One region of the Gordonia sp. SGD-V-85 genome, then DNA from elsewhere that is predicted to be linked to it. Evidence: predicted binding sites of a transcription regulator. Region 1 holds the regulator's gene; each other region holds the start of a gene.
What was found. Region 1 encodes LexA, which represses DNA repair genes until DNA is damaged. Its sites were predicted from a motif close to CGAACANNTGTTCG; they were not measured.

Region 1 (4,210 bases):
CGCAGAGCTCGCCGCGGTTCGCTCACCGCAGTCCTTCTCGGCGCTGCTCGAACAGATCCGGCCACGGGTCGCCGCGGCCGCACCGGACTACTTCTCGCTGGCCGTCGCGGCCCTCGAACGGATGGCCCCGCTGCGGGCGGCGATCGACCGGCACGCCGGTTCGCTGGCTGCCGACGACGTCGCCGAACAGGTCGCCCACCTCGTGTTCGACGGATTCGTGGCGGCCACCGCGCGACGCCACCTGGAGAATCTGCCGCGCTATCTCGACGGCGCGCAAGCACGTCTGGAGGCACTACCCGCGTCCGCAGCACGCGACCAGGCCGGGGTGGCCGCCGTCGATCGCGTCGTCGAACGGTGGGCCCAGCGCATCGAACAGGTACCCGAGCACCGGCGGGCGGTGGTCGACGACGAAGCGCAGTGGCTCGTCGAGGAGTTGCGCGTGGGGCTGTTCGCCCAGCGTCTCGGTACCGCGTTCCCGGTGTCGGAGAAACGGGTCCTACGAGCTCTGGACCGACTCGGCTGACACGGGTTCGGCGAGCGCGCTCCCGGAACCCGATGCCGCCTTCAGGTCGTCGATCTCGCGCTGGAAGTCCTCCACCGAGTCGAACGACCGGTACACCGAGGCGAAGCGCAGATACGCCACCTCGTCAAGATCGCGGAGCGGACCCAGGATGGCGAGTCCGACCTCGTTGCTGGGGATCTCGGCCGATCCACTGGCGCGCACCGTGTCCTCGACCTGCTGGGCGAGTTGCGCGAGCGCGTCCTCGGCGACGTGGCGGCCCTGACAGGCTCGCCGCACGCCGCGCATGACCTTCTCCCGGCTGAACGGTTCGGTCACGCCGTTGCGTTTGACCACCGCGAGCACGGCGCTCTCCACGGTCGAGAACCGGCGACCGCACTCCACACAGGAGCGACGGCGGCGGATGGCCTGCCCTTCATCTGCGACACGCGAGTCGATGACCTTGGTGTCGTCGTTCTTGCAGAAGGGGCAGCGCATCGTGTCCTCACGCAGGTCGCGGGACGCTGGAACGCACCCGAAGCGTGCGCCCCGCCGCTTGTCGGCCGGCCCCTGTGACATCGAGGATACCGCCCGGCCTCAGCGGTACCGGGGGGTGAGCAGGGGCTGGCCCACCTGCAGCGCGCTCGACCCCAGATCGTTCATCGCGACGATCTCGTCGATCACGACCTCGCGCGGCATCTCGGGTGCCACCCGGCCGGCGATCGAGCTGAGCGAGTCCCCCGAGCGCACGTGGACGACCTCGGCACTCACGGCGGACGGGGTCAGCGAGTCCGAGTAGTTCTGGCCCACGACACCGAACACCCACACGACGAACGCCAGCCCGACGCCGGCGAGGAGCGCGACCGCGGTGCGGCGGCGCCGACGGAACACCGCCGCGTCGGGTCCGACCGGGCCACGCCCGCGCACCCCGACCGGAGAGCCACAGTGGGTACCGCCCACCCGCGGGGTCACCGGCGACGCACCCCGCGGTCGGGTGCCGGCCGGCCGGTTGTCTATCGGCCGGCCGCCGTCGGACAGCGGGGCGCGCGTCCGGACCCGATCGGCGCGGTCGGTGGGGGGCCGGACAGCGTCGGGACGGTCGGTGCGGACGGGAGCGACGAGAGTGGCGGTGCGCATGGTGCCCTCCGGTGTTCTGGTGTCTGGATCGTGCGGGGTGTCGCGGTCGGTGTTCGAACATCGATCAGATGTTCGATGCACTGATGTTCGAATTTGTAGCACGACGGCCCGACAAAGTCTCGCGACACATCGAACAAATGTTTGAGGTGCCGGTCGAACTCCGCTAGGCTCGGACCCGGCGCAAGCCATCTACCAGCACGTTCCGAAGACGAGAGGAACCGAACATGAGTGACACCGGCGATAGGCGCGGCCGAGCGCGGGGCGCCGACGACGAGGCCCCGTTCGACGCCGCCGCCGCCGAGGCCTCACTCACCCCGCGACAGGCCGGGGTCCTGGAGGTGATCCGCCGCTCGGTGCGCGAGCGCGGTTATCCGCCGAGCATCCGGGAGATCGGCGACGAGGTCGGCCTGGCCTCGACGTCGTCGGTGGCCCATCAGTTGCGGACGCTGGAACGCAAGGGGCTGCTCAAGCGCGACGCGAACCGTCCCCGTGCGGTCAACATCGCCCCGAGTGACACCCCGTCGCCGGACACCCCGACGGCCGGCCAGCTTCCCGAGCCGACCTTCGTGCCGGTTCTCGGCCGTATCGCGGCCGGCGGTCCGATCCTGGCCGAGGAGGCCGTCGAGGACGTCTTCCCGCTGCCCCGTGAGCTGGTCGGCGAGGGATCGCTCTTCCTGTTGCGCGTCGTCGGCGAGTCGATGATCGACGCCGCGATCTGCGACGGCGACTGGGTCGTGGTCCGGCAGCAGAACGTCGCCGACAACGGCGACATCGTCGCGGCCATGATCGACGGCGAGGCCACCGTGAAGACCTTCAAGCGTCAGGGCCCCAACGTCTGGCTCATGCCGCACAACGAACTGTTCGATCCGATCCCGGGCAACGATGCCGTCATCCTCGGCAAGGTCGTCACCGTGATGCGGCGAGTCTGACCTCTCCGCCGACCGAACCGTCGAGCACCGCCGCGGCAGCCTCGCGCGCCGCGGCGGGATCCGAGGTGGCCAGGGCGGCCTCGGCGGCGGCCCGGCAGTCCGGTGCGGACACCTCGCCGAGCCGGGCCCCCACGGCCGCGGCAGCAGCCGGCGCGCTGGACAGCGAGGTGACGCCGAGACCGACGAGCACGCAGGCGAGGTTCGGATCGGCGGCGGCCTCGCCGCACACCCCGACCGGCTTTCCCTGACGTGCGCCCGCTGCCGCGACTCCCGCGATGAGGCTCAACACGGCCGGTTGCCACGGGTCGGTCAGTCCGGCGAGATCGGCCGACATCCGGTCGGCCGCCATCGTGTACTGGGTCAGATCGTTGGTGCCGATGGACACGAAGTCCACCTCGGCGAGGACGGCTTCGGCCAGGATCGCCGCCGCGGGCACCTCGATCATCACCCCGGCGACCAGACCACGGCCACGGACCTCGGCGGCGAAGGTGCGCGCCTCCGCCGGCGAGGCGATCATCGGCGCCATGACCCACGGCGCGACGGCCGACCCCGACGCGGCCTGCGCGATCGCGTCGAGCTGATGCGCGCGGATCTCGGGGTGCGCCAGCGCGATCCGATCACCCCGCACGCCGAGCGCTGGGTTCGATTCGTCGGGATGGGTCACGAACCGGAGCGGTTTGTCGGACCCGGCGTCGAGGGTGCGGATGACCACCTTCTGCCCGTTGAACGCATCGAGCACCTCCCGGTAGATCGCGGCCTGCTCGTCCACCGACGGTTCGTCGGCACGCTCGAGGAACGCGAGTTCGGTGCGGAAGAGCCCGACGCCCTCGACTGGGTACCCGGCCGCGGCGCGTGCCGACGATCCGTCGGCGACGTTGGCGAGCACCGCCACGGCCACCCCGTCGGCGGTCTGCCCCGGACCGGTCCAGCCGGCGACGAGTGCGGCATGCCGCCGATCCTCGTCGACGCGAGCCCGGGCCGCCTCCGCATCGGGCTCCACCTCGATTCGCCCGGTGCTGCCGTCGACGAGAACGGTTGTGCCGGGCTCGATCTCGTCCAGGTCGGCCACCGCCACCACGCACGGGATCCCCAGCTGGCGCGCGATGATCGCGGTGTGGCTGGTCGGTCCGCCGAGGCGGGTGACGAGGGCGATGGTGCTCGTGGGGTCGAGGCCCGCGGTGTCGGCGGGCGCGAGGTCGTCGGCGAGCAGGACCGACGGCACCTCCGGAGTGGGCACACCAGGTTCGGGTAGGCCGAGCAGTTCGGCGAGGACCCGGTCGCGCACGTCGTTGAGATCGGTGACCCGCTCGGCCATCAGTCCGCCGAGCTTGGTGAACACCGCCGCGAACTGTTCGGTGGCCGCGACGGCAGCGGCCTCGGCGGGGGCGCCCTTGCCGATGAGCGCGGTCGCGGCACCGATCCAGCCGCGGTCCTCGGCCAGGCCCGCCGTCGCGGCGAGCACCTCGGCCGTCACCCCGGTGTTCTGCGACGCGCGCGTGCGCAGCCGCGCCGCGACGGCGCCGGCCGCGGTGGCGAAGCGCGAGACCTCGTCGGCGCGCCGTTCCTCGGCGATCTCCACACCGACGCCGAGCTTCTCCGGCGAGTGGTCGGGTCGCTCGCCCGGCCACAGCGCGGGACCGTGGGC
Region 2 (4,210 bases), on a different contig from region 1:
CCGCCAAGGGCCGCTACATCAAGAAGGTCACCGTCTCCACGACGACGGGCCCGGGCATCCCGGTCGACCCGGCGGTCACCCGCAACTTCGCGGAGGCACCGCAGGCCTGATCTGATCAGGCGCACTGACACCCACGAGGGGCCCGGCATTCCGATGCCGGGCCCCTCGTGTCGTGTGCAATCACGCGTGGTCAGCGAGTATGCGTGCGAGTGCTGCTTCGACCGGGGTCAGCGGTGGGGTGGTGAGGTGCTCCGGCGGTGTTCGCGGATGGACCAGTTCGCGATAAGCGAGTTCGAGGCGCCGGCCGCGGTCGCCGTAGCCGACGGCGTCGGGGCGCGACCGGTTCGGGCGCGACTGGTCGCCGGACCTGGTGGCAGGTCTGTGGATCTCGTTGCGCACGGTGTTCAGGTGTTGTGCGAACCGCCGGGGTATGTCGGGTCGGCGGTTGAGGTGTTCGGGATTGGGTGGTACGCCGGGTTCGGCGTTCAATCGCCAGAGGCAGCGGCCTTCGTCGGGTCCGGATCGGGCGATGCGGGTGGTGTATTGGCCGGGTTGGTCGCCGACCATGCGGTTGTGTCGCGGGCAGGCGGGGGCGAGGTCGTCGATGTCGGTGAGTCCGCCTTTGGCCCAATCTTTGTGGGCGTGGTGGAGTTCGACCTGGGTGGCGGGCTGATCGCAGCCGGGTGCCGAACACACTTCCCCGTCGGGGCGGGCGAAGGAGACGAGGCGTTGTTCGCGGGTGGCCAGACGTCTGCCGCGCCCGAAGTGCAGGGGGACGGTGGTGGCGTCTTTGAAGATCGCCAACCATGGCTGGACGTCACCGGCCATCGCGATCAGGTCCCGGATGGGCAGCAGGGTTCCGGTGGCGGTGGTCGCGAGTCCGGCTTCGCGGATGAGGTCGCCGAGGTCGGCTTTGATGATCAGTTGCACGGGCAGGCCGCGGTGCGAGGTGCCGAGTGTTCCGTCGGCGAATCCGGCGGCGAGTGCGGCGTCGAGTGCGTCGTGATTGGTCTGGGCGAGGGTGCGGCCGTCGCGGTCGGCTGCGGTGGCCAGGGCTTCGGGGTCGGCGGTGCCGGCCGGGCCTTGGGGCGACTGTGGGTCGTCGGGGTTGTTGAGTCCGGGTTTGCCCCACACGGCGAACATCATGGTGAGTCGGGCGGCGAGTGCGGGTGTCAGGGTGCCCGATATTTTGGCGGTGCCGTCGGCGCGTTGCCGTCCGATCCACAGGCCGCGGCGTCGTTTCTGGTCGGTGTCATCGGCCAGGGTGCCGTCGGGGTCGAGGTGGGCAAGCAGCCGCGAGCCGAGTTGGGTGATGTCGGCCGGGGTGTGGTCGGTGGCGATCTCGGCCATCTGTCGTTCAGCGGCGACCTTGATGTCGTGGTCGACGGCGACCGGGATGCGGTCGAGGACGTCGAGGGTGGCCTGCACGTGCGCGGTGCCGACTGTTCCTTGTGCGAAAGCTTCGGCGAGGCAGGGGTATTCGGGTGGGAGGACCTCGCCGCCGAGGCTGGTGCGGTGGGCGGTGGCGTCCATCTGCTTACGGCGGCGCATCGGGTTCGAGACTCGTAGCCGGTGTGTCATGAACTGCATGAGGGTTCGGCAGCCGGCCTTGCGGGGTAGGTCGCGGGCCTCGACCTGATCGATCTGCCGGTCACCGGCAACGGTCAGACGCGCGATGGCGCGTTCGGTCTCCGCGGCGACGTCGATCAGTTCTTCGTCGGTGCACGAGGACAAGTCGACGGTCTGTAGTTCGTCGAGGTTCGCGTGGAGTTCGGCGACGAGTTCGGCCGCGCGGGACACGGGCGCGCCGTGGTCGGCGAGTGGTGTGGTGCTGGGCATGACGGTCACCTCCCCCGAAGAACCGTTGCTGCGAATGTACGTTCGAGTGTACACCCGCGTGGCCGGATGGCAATCCCAAAAAGCCATGTTGTGCAACGGTATTCGTCGGCTCGAACTTGTCGGTGCCTCATGGTAGGGGTGCGAACGCAGTCAGGTGTTGCGAACTTCGACGGTGGGTGCACTGGATTCCCATGGGCGGCGGCGCGACAATCGCCGCCGCCCCACGTGTTCAACGGGGCGTCCCGCGAATCACTCCAGCCAGTTGTTGCCCCCGAGGTCCAATTGTGCGACATCCAGGGACGGGGTGATACCGGATTCCGGTGCTAGGCCGTGGTTCTCGAGAACGCCGCGCATGATCTCGGCGGCGTCGATGTTGAGTGGGCTCGACACCCACATCGCGTACGGCAGGTTCACGAAGCGGTTCTCGCGCACCGCCTTCAGGTTCCGGCTCGCGGGATTCGATCGCAGGGCGGCGATCTTCTCGTCGACCGACTGGCCGGGATAGTCGACGAACACGATGACCTCGGGGTCCGCGGTAGTGAGGCGTTCCCAGCTCACGGCGGTCCAGGTGTCCTCGATGTCCTCGGTCGCGTTGCGCGCGCCCGCGGCGTCGATGATGCCCTGCGGGCCGCCGAAGGATCCGGAGGAGAAGATGGTGTCCGAGACGCTGTCGAAGACGAACACAGTCGGTTTCGCGGCGGGTTGTGGTGCGGCGCGCAGCTTCTCGAGGCGGCCGGCCACCTCGTCGGCCGCGGCGGCGCCCTGCTCGGGATTGCCGGTGATGTTGCCGATGTTGCGCAGATCGGTGTCGAGCGCGACCCACGGGTCCATGGTGCCGCGCTGCGCCTCGCCCTCGGTCTGCCGGCACGCCTCGGACAACTGGTACACGTCGATGCCGTGTCCGGCGAGGATCTCGGGTGTGATCCCGCGCGACTCGCTCATGCCGTAGTTGTATCCGGCATACAGCACTTGGGGTTTCGCCGCGACGATGTTCTCGAGTGTGGGACGTTCGGTCGCGACCTCGTTCAGGGTGTCGACCTGGGGTCCGTACTCGAGCCGCAGGACGTCCTTGTCCCGGGCGAGCGCGCTGACCGCCACCATGTTGTCACGGGCCCCGGCGGCGAGTGCGATCGCGATCATGCCGCCGTCGTTGACGAACAACCGGTCGAGGGGTTGCGGGTAAGCGACGTCGGCTCCGCAATTGGTCACGGTGACAGTGCTTTCCGACGCTGCGGTGCTGTCGGTTCCGCAGGCGGTGGCAGTTCCCAGGGTCAGAGCCGCCGCCACGATGGCGACGGTCGGGTGAACTCGGGACGTACGTATGGTCAAAGGATGTCCTCTCACGGGATGTCTTTCGTCAGAGTGCTGGGGGCGGGTGTGGTGGTGGGAGTGTTCAGGAGCAGATGGGGCAGGCCCGTCGACGGATGGTCGACGACGGTGCCGGACACCTCGAAGACGTCGGCCAGCAGAACCGGCGTCAGCACCTCGACCGGAGGTCCGTGCACGATGACACCGCCGTCGGAAACCACTGCGACGGCGTCGAAGTGACGCAGCAGCAGGTCGAGGTCGTGCATCGCCGCGACCACGGTGGCGTCGAGTTCGTCGAGGATCTCCATCAGTCGTAGTCGCCAGGCGGCGTCCAGGTGATTGGTGGGTTCGTCGAGCACCAGGATCGGGGTCTGCTGAGCGAGCGCGCGGGCGAGGACGACGCGGTGCCGTTCGCCGCCGGACAGCTGGGTGCACGAGCGGGTGCCCCAGCCGTCGAGCCCGACCTGGATCAACGCGCGATCGACCACCGTCTTGTCGTCGGAACTCCCGGTGGACCAGGCCGACCGGTACGGGGTCCGGCCGAGGCCGACCGCCTCGGCGACCGTCAGTTCCGCGGAGGGCTGTTCCTCCTGGCCGACCACCGCCATCGACATGGCGCGGCGTCGCGAGGGGATGCGGTGGAGGTCGTCTCCGTTCACCTCGACGTTGCCGGCGGCCGGGCGTTCGAGACCGCACAGCGTGCGCAGCAGGGTGGTCTTGCCGGAACCGTTGGGCCCGACTATGGCCAGTCGGGTGCCGGCGGGGACCGCGAGATCGACATCCCGCAGGACGACCCGGCCCCCTCGACGGCACGCAAGCGCGTTCGCGCGCAACGACATCGACGATGCGCGGGCGGGGTCGGTCACGAGCCTCCCCCGAACACGTACTGGCGTCGTCCCATGAGGAACAGGAAGATCGGTGCCCCGATCAGTCCGGTCACGATGCCCAGCGGCATCTCGCGCGGTGCGGCCGCCACCCGCGAGATCACGTCGACCCACACCAGGAAGAGCGCACCGCCGCAGACCGCCACCGGCAGCATCGCGCGGTGGGTGGCGCCGACCAG
Region 3 (4,210 bases), on a different contig from region 1:
TTCACCCGGACCAGCAGCATGGGCCGGCCTCGCGAACTCACCGAGGACCAACAGCAGTCCACTGTCGCCCAGGCGATCCGGCTGGACTACGGGACACCCAAGGAGAACCGGACGTGACACCCTCACCGCTGCTCGAACCGCCGACGATCGCAACCGTGGGCGTCCATGTGCTGGACATCCACGTCGTTGGGATCGAGTCCATCCCGGCGGGGTCCGACGGCGCGCTCGTCCAGTCCATCGGTTTCTCCGCCGCCGGTACCGCGGGCGGAACCGCGCTCGTCCTCAGTCGGCTGGGCGCCACGGTACGGACCCACGGAGCGATCGGCGACGACTCGATCGGGCGTTCGCTGACCGCACTGCTGGACGCCGAAGGCGTCGACACCGGCGGCCTGGTTGCGAAGCCCGGGATCCAGTCGTCGTCATCGGTCATACCCGTCCGACCCAACGGGGACCGTCCCGCATGGCACTGCATCGGGGCGAATGCGCAGTTCACGCTCGACGACCTGGGTGCAGACGCGCTGACCGGGCTCGACCACCTGCACCTCGGTGGCCCGGAGTTCCTGGGCGGCGCCGTCGCCGCAGAGCTCCTCGGCCGGGCGCGCGACCGCGGGATCACGACGTCGGCCGATCTGCTGTCGGCTGGCGACCCCGGCCTTCTCGAGTGGATCGCCGACGCACTTCCCCACCTCGACTACCTGCTGCCCAACGACGAGCAGACCCGGGGACTGACCGGAACTGACGACCTCACCGACGGCGCACGGGTGCTCCTGGACCGCGGTGTCGGTTGCGTGGCGCTCACCCGCGGCGCCGACGGCGCGCTGGTCGTGACCGGCGACGATGTGGTCACGGTGCCGGCGTTCGAGGTGGACGTCGTGGACACCACTGGTTGCGGCGACTCGTTCTCCGCCGGGTTCTTGACCGGCCGCCTGCGCGGGCTCGGTCTCGCCGACTCCGCCGAACTCGGTTGCGCGGTGGCCGCGCACGTCGCCCAGGGCATCGGGACCGGGGCGAACTCGTACGATCTCGCCGCGATCGAGTCCTTCCGGCAGTCCCGCGCCGCGGGCTGAGCGCGCCTCCTCTCGGTTTGGTGAACCCCGCCTCGGGTAGGCGATCACCATGACAGACAACAAGGAAATCAACGGCTCCACCGTCGTCATCGCCGGCGCGTCGAGCGGATTCGGACGCGGCGCCGCGGTGCGACTCGGAGAACTCGGCGCGAACGTCGTCGTCGCGGCGCGTCGAACCGCGGTCCTCGACGAGGTCGTCGCGGAGATCACCGGCAAGGGCGGGTCGGCGCTGGCGGTGCCCACCGATGTCAGCGATCCGCGTGCCGTCGCCCATCTCGCGTCCGCCGCGCTCGAACGGTTCGGGTCGATCGACGTGTGGGTGAACAACGTCGGCGTCGGCGCGGTCGGATACTTCTGGGACATCCCGATCGAGGACCACGCTCGCCTCGTCGACGTGAACCTGAAGGGCCTGATCTACGGCGCACATGCGGCGCTGCGCGTCTTCCGGTCGCAGGGTCGCGGCACACTCATCAACGTGGGCTCGGTCGACAGCGAGGTACCCATCGCACTCCAGAACACTTACGCCGCAACGAAAGCGGCGGTTCGGAGCCTCGGGCACTCGATCAGCGAAGAGCTGCGCATGGCCGGCGACGACGCCATCAAGGTCGGCACCATCATGCCGTGGGGCGTGGACACCCCATGGTGGGTCCACGCCGCCAACTACACCGGACACGAACCGCGGATGTCCGCGATGGACGATCCGCAGATCGTGGTCGACGCGATCGTGGCAGCCTGCACCGACCCGAAGCTGGAGCAGACGGTCGGCTACAAAGCCAAGGCCGCCAACGCTTCTCATCACCTCCTGCCCGGGATCACCGAGCGGTTCTCGGCGGCGACGGCGAAGTCCGAGACCGAGAAGGGGACGCCGGTCGAGCCGCACGCGGGTGCGATCCACGACCCCAACCCGGACAGCACCGGGGTCGCCGGCGGCATCCGCGAACGGATGGTTGCCGAGGACTCCCGCTGACACCCGTCCGCCGTCGCTCGTTGTGGTGCGCCGCCCTCTGCTGGTCGAGCACCGCCGCGGTGTCCCGCTGGTCGAGCAGCTCGACCGAGCGAAGCGAGGACGCAACGCCCGTCGAGGCCACCGAGGCGACGCGTCACTCTTGTCGGTGCGGCGTGATTCGATTGCCAGACCACCCCGAGAAATCCAGAGATCACCCTTGACTCGAACCTATATTCGAGTATCGTGGAGGTATGTCATCGGGGGCGGGGGCCGGATCCACTACATCGGTGGACCCATTACAGGAGTCGGTCGAGCCGCGCTTTCGTCCCGACCATGAACTCTCCGCATCCGAACTCGTCGAGGTCCTCAACCACTGCGCGGGCTTGGCGGCAGCGTCCGCGCATCGAATGATGGTCGTTGCCAGCCTCATTCACGATGAACGCGAGATGGACTACGCGCAGCGGCGCGCCGAGACGCACAGCGGCGAACTTGATTCGATTGAGGCCTTCGATGCCCTGTCCGCGCGAGTGGCCGCGGGTGAGAACCCCTACGAGCAGTTCGGACCGAACGGTCTCGAACAGGCCATCGCCGAAGTCGGCGCCACCCTCACCGTGACACCGGCCGAGGCGAAAGACCTCATCGAAGCCGGCGACGCACTGCGCTACCGACTCTCCTTCACCGGACACGCACTCGCGTGCGGTCGAATCGACAAGCGCCGCTTCCTCATCGCCCTCAAACGCACCGACCTCATCACCGACGACGAAGAGATGCAGACCGTCGACGCCCATCTCGCCGAGGCGATCTTCGCCCGCGCACCGATGTCGACGGCCCGGTTCACCGCCATGGTCGATTCCATCGTCACCAAGTGGGCACCCGACGCGATCCGCCGACGTAAGGAGCGCGTGAAGTGTGATCGCAAGGTGACGGTGAGCCCCGATCGGTTCACACCCGGGCAGTCCCGGATCTCCGGCACGCTGCCCACTGCTGATGCCGCCGAGTTCGACGCCCGCCTGACGGCGATGGCCACCGCGGTCCACGCCGGTGACCCTCGAAAGTTGGCCAACCGCCGAGTCGATGCTCTGAAAGCGCTCGCGCGGGGCGAAGCTTCTATCGCGTGCGAATGCGACGACTGCCGACCTGCCGCAATGGACATTGAAGCCAACACCACCGGCGACGTCGACGCAGCGACAGTGGACACCGCCGACCACACGACTGAGGCACCCGCGCGCCACTCCGGGAACGATGACACCGACACCCCGGACAGCGACACGGTTGTCGCCGACCCTCCGGGTCCGGACGCGTCGCCGTCGTCATCGCCGGCGCCGCGCGCGACCTTTCACATCGTGGTGAACCTGTCGACCCTGTTCGGTCTCGACAACGACCCCGCTTTCCTCGACCGCCACGGCATCATCGACGCCGACACCGCCCGAACACTCCTCGCCGAAGCCCGCCGCACCTACATCCATCCCGCACCCGACGCACCCGACGGTTCACCGCCTCCCGACGCGGACAGTTCGACAACGCGATACACCCCCTCGAAGAAGCTGCAGGCGCTGGTGCGCGCCGGCGAACTGTGCTGCACCTTCCCCGGCTGCAACGCCCCGGTCTGGCAGATCGATCTCGACCACACCGAACCCTTCGATCACGCCGACCCGCGTCGCGGTGGCCCGACCGATGCGCGCAACCTCAAACCGCTGTGCCGGTTCCATCACCGCATCAAGACCTTCACCAGCTGGCAGGACCACCAAGACGAACTCCAGACCGCCTGGTTCACCACACCCACCGGGCACATGTTCGTCGGCAACGCCTTCAGCGGACGCGACCTGTTCAACAAGCTCTTCCCCAGACGGTCACCCGATCACCCCGCCCGAGACAGACTCAACACCCAGCGCGACAACGACTTCCGACGCCACCAACGCGCCGAGAAGCGCTGGAACGACGCCAACCCGCCACCGTTCTGAGCAATGGTCACGCCTACCGGGGACCTCCGTAGTAACGCCGGAGGAACTCGTCGCGGTACTCGGTGTATGTGCCGTTCTCGATGGCCTGGCGGGCCCGGTCGACGAGCGTGACGATGAAGGACACGTTGTGCAGCGTCGCCAGCGTGGGGCCGAGGCCTTCCTTCGCCTTGAACAGATGATGCAGGTAGGCCCGGCTGTACTGCGAGGTGTAGTTCTCGACCTCGGGGTCGAGCGGC
Region 4 (4,210 bases), on a different contig from region 1:
GACCCGAGCGCGTTCGCCGAGACGACAATGCCGGTGCCGGCGCCCCGTCCGCACGATCTCCTCGTCGAGGTCCGCGCGGTCTCGGTCAACCCGGTGGACACCAAAGTGCGTGCAGGCCTGCGTGACTCCGATCCGCCGCGTGTTCTGGGATTCGACGCGGCGGGGATTGTCGTCGGGATCGGCGACGAGGTGTCGAGGTTTGCCGTCGGGGACGAGGTCTACTACGCCGGTTCGATCGATCGGCCGGGAACGAATGCCGAATTCCATCTTGTCGATGAGCGGATCGTCGGGCGCAAACCGTCGTCCCTCGACTTCGGCGCGGCTGCCGCACTGCCGTTGACCACGATCACTGCCTGGGAGTCGTTGTTCGAGAAGCTGCGGGTCGATTCCGCGGACTCGGGAACGATCGTCGTGGTGGCGGGTGCCGGGGGCGTCGGCTCGATGGTCATTCAGTTGGCCCGGACCCTGACTGATCTCACCGTGATCGCAACCGCGTCACGGCCTGAGTCGCAGGAATGGGCGCGAGGACTCGGTGCCCACCACGTCGTCGACCCGAGACGCCTGCGCGAGGACGTGCGGGCATACGCTCCGCGCGGTGTGGACTACATCTTCTCGCCCCACTCGTACGGAAATGTCGAGTCCTATGCCGACATCATGGGTGTACACGGTCAGGTCGTCGCCATCGACGAGCCGGAAGGTCTCGATACCCTCCCCCTGAAGCAGAAAAGCCAGAGTTGGCATTGGGAGTTGATGTTCTCCAAGCCGTTGTTCGCACCGGAAGACGACTCGCAACACCAGATCCTCGGCCGGGTCGCCGAACTCGTCGACGCCGGCAAGATCCGCAGCACTGTCAACCGTGAACTGGCTGGTTTCACGATCGAGAATCTTCGTACAGCGCACCGGGTCTCCGAATCCGGAGGGGCGATCGGCAAGGTGGTCCTCACGCGCTGACCAACGCGGATGAGCCGGCGAACTTCACGAGGTGGCGAGTAACTCCATGAGGTGTGCTTCGACGAGGGAGGGCCGGGGCGTGCGTGGTCCGGGTCGGGGTGGTCGGACGTCGATGACGTGGCTGGTTTTCAGCCATGAACGGCGCGCGTCATGTGGGCGTGGCTCGTCGCCGGACGTGGTGCGTCCGTGGATCTCTCGCCGCACCTGTGCCAGGTGGGCCTGCAACCGCTTGGGTATGTCGGGTCGGCGGTTGATGTATTCGGGGTTGGGCGGGGCGCCGGGTTCGGCGTTCAATCGCCAGGCGCAGCGGCCTTCGTCTGGCCCGGACCGGACGATCCGGGTGGTGTACTGGCCGGGTTGGTCGCCGACCATGCGGTTGTGGCGGGGACAGGCGGGTGCGAGGTCATCGATGTCGGTGAGTCCGCCCTTGGCCCAGTCTCGTTCGGCGTGATGAAGCTCGACCTGGGTGGCGGGCTGATCGCACCCGGGAGCCGAGCACACTTCCCCATCGGGGCGGGCGAAGGAGACGAGGCGTTGTTCGCGGGTGGCCAAGCGTTTACCCCGCCCGAAGTGCAGCGGCACAGCGGTGGCGTCTTTGAAGATCGCCAACCACGGCTGGACGTCACCGGCCATCGCGATCAGGTCCCGGACGGGAAGCAGGGTGCCGGTGGCGGTGGTGGCGAGTCCGGCTTCGCGGACGAGGTCGGAGAGGTCGGTTTTGATGATTAGCTGCACGGGCAGGCCGCGATGCGAGGTGCCGAGTGTGCCGTCGGCGAAGCCTGCGGCCAGGGCGGCGTCGAGGGCGTCGTGATTCGTTTGGGCGAGAGTGCGACCGTCGCGGTCGGCTGCCGAGGCCAGGGCGTCGGGGTCGGCGGTGCCGGCCGGTCCGGACGGTGAGGCGGGGTCGTCGGGGTTGTTGAGTCCGGGTTTGCCCCACACGGCGAACATCATGGTGAGCCGGGCGGCGAGTGCGGGGGTCAGGGTGCCCGATACTTTGGCTGTCCCGTCGGCTCGTTGGCGGCCGATCCACAGGCCGCGGCGTCGTTTCTGGTCGGTGTCGTCGGTCAGTGTGCCGTCGGGGTCGAGGTGGGCGAGCAGGCGGGCACCGAGTTGGGTGATGTCGGCGGGGGTGTGGGCTTCGGCGATCTCGGCCATCTGTCGTTCGGCGGCGACCTTGATGTCGTGGTCGATGGTGCCGGGGATGCGGTCGAGGACGTCGAGGGTGGCTTGTACGTGGGCGGAGCCGACAGCTCCCGCGGCGAACGCCTCGGCGAGGCAGGGGTGTTCGGGTGGTAGGACCTCGCCGCCGAGGCTGGTGCGGGTGGTGGTGGCGTCCATCTGCTTGCGGCGGCGCATCGGGTTCGAGACTCGTAGCCGGTGTGTCATGTACTGCATGAGGGTGCGGCAGCCGGCTTTTCGGGGCAGGTCGCGGGCCTCGACCTGATCGATCTGCCGGTCACCGGCAACGGTGAGTCGCGCGATGGCGCGTTCGGTGGCAGAGGCGACGTCGATCAGTTCTTCGTCGGTGCATGACGACAAGTCGACGGTCTGTAGTTCGTCGAGGTTCGCGTGTAGTTCGGCGACGAGTTCGGCCGCGCGGGACACGGGTGCGCCGTGGTCGGCGAGTGGTGCGGTGCTGGGCATGACGGTCACCTCCCCCGAGAACCGTTGCTGCGAATGTAGGTTCGAGTGTACACCAATCCAGACGTGTGGCAAGGCCAAACATACTGCTGTGCAATGCTATTCGTTGATGTCGACTTGTCGGTGTCGTGTGGTAGGGGCCTCGGACGGAAGCTCTTCCCGCGATGCACGCGGCGACCTGTCCGACAGGACCACCGCCCGCGGCTCAGCGCACGACCTCGCGGTGCCCGGCGTCGAGCCGGCGGGTCCAACCACGGGCATCCAGGTACTCCAGTAGCGGAATCACCACGCGCCGAGTGGTTTCGAGCGCCTGACGAGCGGCGCTGGTGGTGAACGGCTGATCGAGCGAGGCGAGGGTGCGCATCGCCAGGGCGGGGGCGGTCGGCAACAGCACGACGCCGTCGCGCAAACGGAGAATTCGGCCCGTGCGCTCGGCGGCGGCGAGTTCTCGGGCGCCCAGGCCGAGTGCGGCGAGGTCATCGGCCTCGGGTGCACGGAACGGATGGTCGGCGAGCCGGCGCTCCAGTGCGCTGACCGCGTCGTCGGCATCACCCAGGGAGGGCTTGTGACCCGGGACCGCCAGGTGCCCGTCGGACGACGACAGCTCGGCTTCCGAGATGACGGTCGCCAGCAGCGTCGTGTCCGGAAGCCCGAGCAGTGCGGGTGCGCCGGACGCGGACAGCCCCGCCGACAACGGATCTCGGTCGTGTAGATCGACAACGGCGGCGCGGAGTCGCTCGGCCCAGGCGGTGAGGGAGGTTTCGGCGACCCACCACTCGCCGATCACCCGTATGCCGTGGGGAGCGGGCTCGGCGTCGTCGACCAGGCCGAGTCGCGTCAGATCGGTGACGCGCATCGCGCCACGCCGATGCACTTCTTCGGCGGCCCCGGCGTCGTCGGACATGGCCGCCAGCGAGGCCGCGCGTCGCATCGCGTCGCCCCGTCGGGTCAGCGCCGGGGGATCGGGGTGCAGCACGACGCCGCCGCCGACGATACGTTGGCCGGGATCGCGCAGGACCAGCCGATCGCCCCGCGACATCGGCACGGCGCGCGCGAGGGTCACACGCGCGTGGTCGCCGTCGAAGGGGCGCAACCGGACCGGTAGCGCCGCTGTGCCGATGTGCGCGACGAGGTGTTCCGGTGCCTCCTCGAAGGACATTTTGCTCACGCGCCGGACATCAGCGACAGCAGAGGTGTGCCAGGCTCCGGGCGTCACGAGTGCGTCGCCACGCGAGACGTCGTCGACGCCGACGCCGCGCAGATTGATCGCGACTCGGCTGACCGGGGCCGCGGTGGTGAGAGTTGCACCCTCGCTCTGCAATCCACGGACATCGAGTCGTCGGCGGTCGTCAACGGTGAGCAGGTCCAGGGTGTCGCCGACCGCGATCGTCCCGGCGGCCAGGGTGCCGGTGACGACGGTGCCGGCGCCGGTGCGGGTAAAGACCCGGTCGATCCAGAACCGGACACGCCCCGAGGTCGACGGCGGTGATGTCCCGGCCAAGACGGCGTCGAGCCGTGTGCGCAGTTCGTCGATTCCGACGCGATCGGGCGCCGACACCACGACCGCCGGCGCATCGGAAAGGCCGGTGCGGCTGAGGCGATCACGCGACAGATCGAT

Region 2: the regulator LexA is predicted to act here: its motif matches at 1,871-1,884, upstream of AS181_RS20385 (HNH endonuclease signature motif containing protein).
Region 3: the regulator LexA is predicted to act here: its motif matches at 2,237-2,250, upstream of AS181_RS07900 (HNH endonuclease signature motif containing protein).
Region 4: the regulator LexA is predicted to act here: its motif matches at 2,626-2,639, upstream of AS181_RS01300 (HNH endonuclease signature motif containing protein).

The regions. Positions count from the first base shown of each region.
Region 1 covers NZ_LNQO01000002.1:294,282-298,491, reverse strand. The annotation lists gene hrpA (ATP-dependent RNA helicase HrpA) at 1-523, shown strand, start outside; gene nrdR (transcriptional regulator NrdR) at 497-997, opposite strand; gene AS181_RS03440 (LysM peptidoglycan-binding domain-containing protein) at 1,097-1,636, opposite strand; gene lexA (transcriptional repressor LexA) at 1,861-2,565, shown strand; gene AS181_RS03430 (phosphoenolpyruvate--protein phosphotransferase) at 2,543-4,210, opposite strand, start outside.
Region 2 covers NZ_LNQO01000022.1:52,840-57,049, reverse strand. The annotation lists gene rplA (50S ribosomal protein L1) at 1-110, shown strand, start outside; gene AS181_RS20385 (HNH endonuclease signature motif containing protein) at 181-1,839, opposite strand; gene AS181_RS20380 (ABC transporter substrate-binding protein) at 2,089-3,168, opposite strand; gene AS181_RS20375 (ABC transporter ATP-binding protein) at 3,180-3,986, opposite strand; gene AS181_RS20370 (FecCD family ABC transporter permease) at 4,010-4,210, opposite strand, start outside.
Region 3 covers NZ_LNQO01000005.1:193,477-197,686, reverse strand. The annotation lists partial or broken gene AS181_RS24525 (class II aldolase/adducin family protein) at 1-117, shown strand, start outside; gene AS181_RS07910 (carbohydrate kinase family protein) at 114-1,067, shown strand; gene AS181_RS07905 (SDR family NAD(P)-dependent oxidoreductase) at 1,117-2,034, shown strand; gene AS181_RS07900 (HNH endonuclease signature motif containing protein) at 2,265-3,974, shown strand; gene tgt (tRNA guanosine(34) transglycosylase Tgt) at 3,988-4,210, opposite strand, start outside.
Region 4 covers NZ_LNQO01000001.1:292,931-297,140, forward strand. The annotation lists gene AS181_RS01295 (zinc-binding alcohol dehydrogenase family protein) at 1-951, shown strand, start outside; gene AS181_RS01300 (HNH endonuclease signature motif containing protein) at 976-2,595, opposite strand; gene selB (selenocysteine-specific translation elongation factor) at 2,798-4,210, opposite strand, start outside.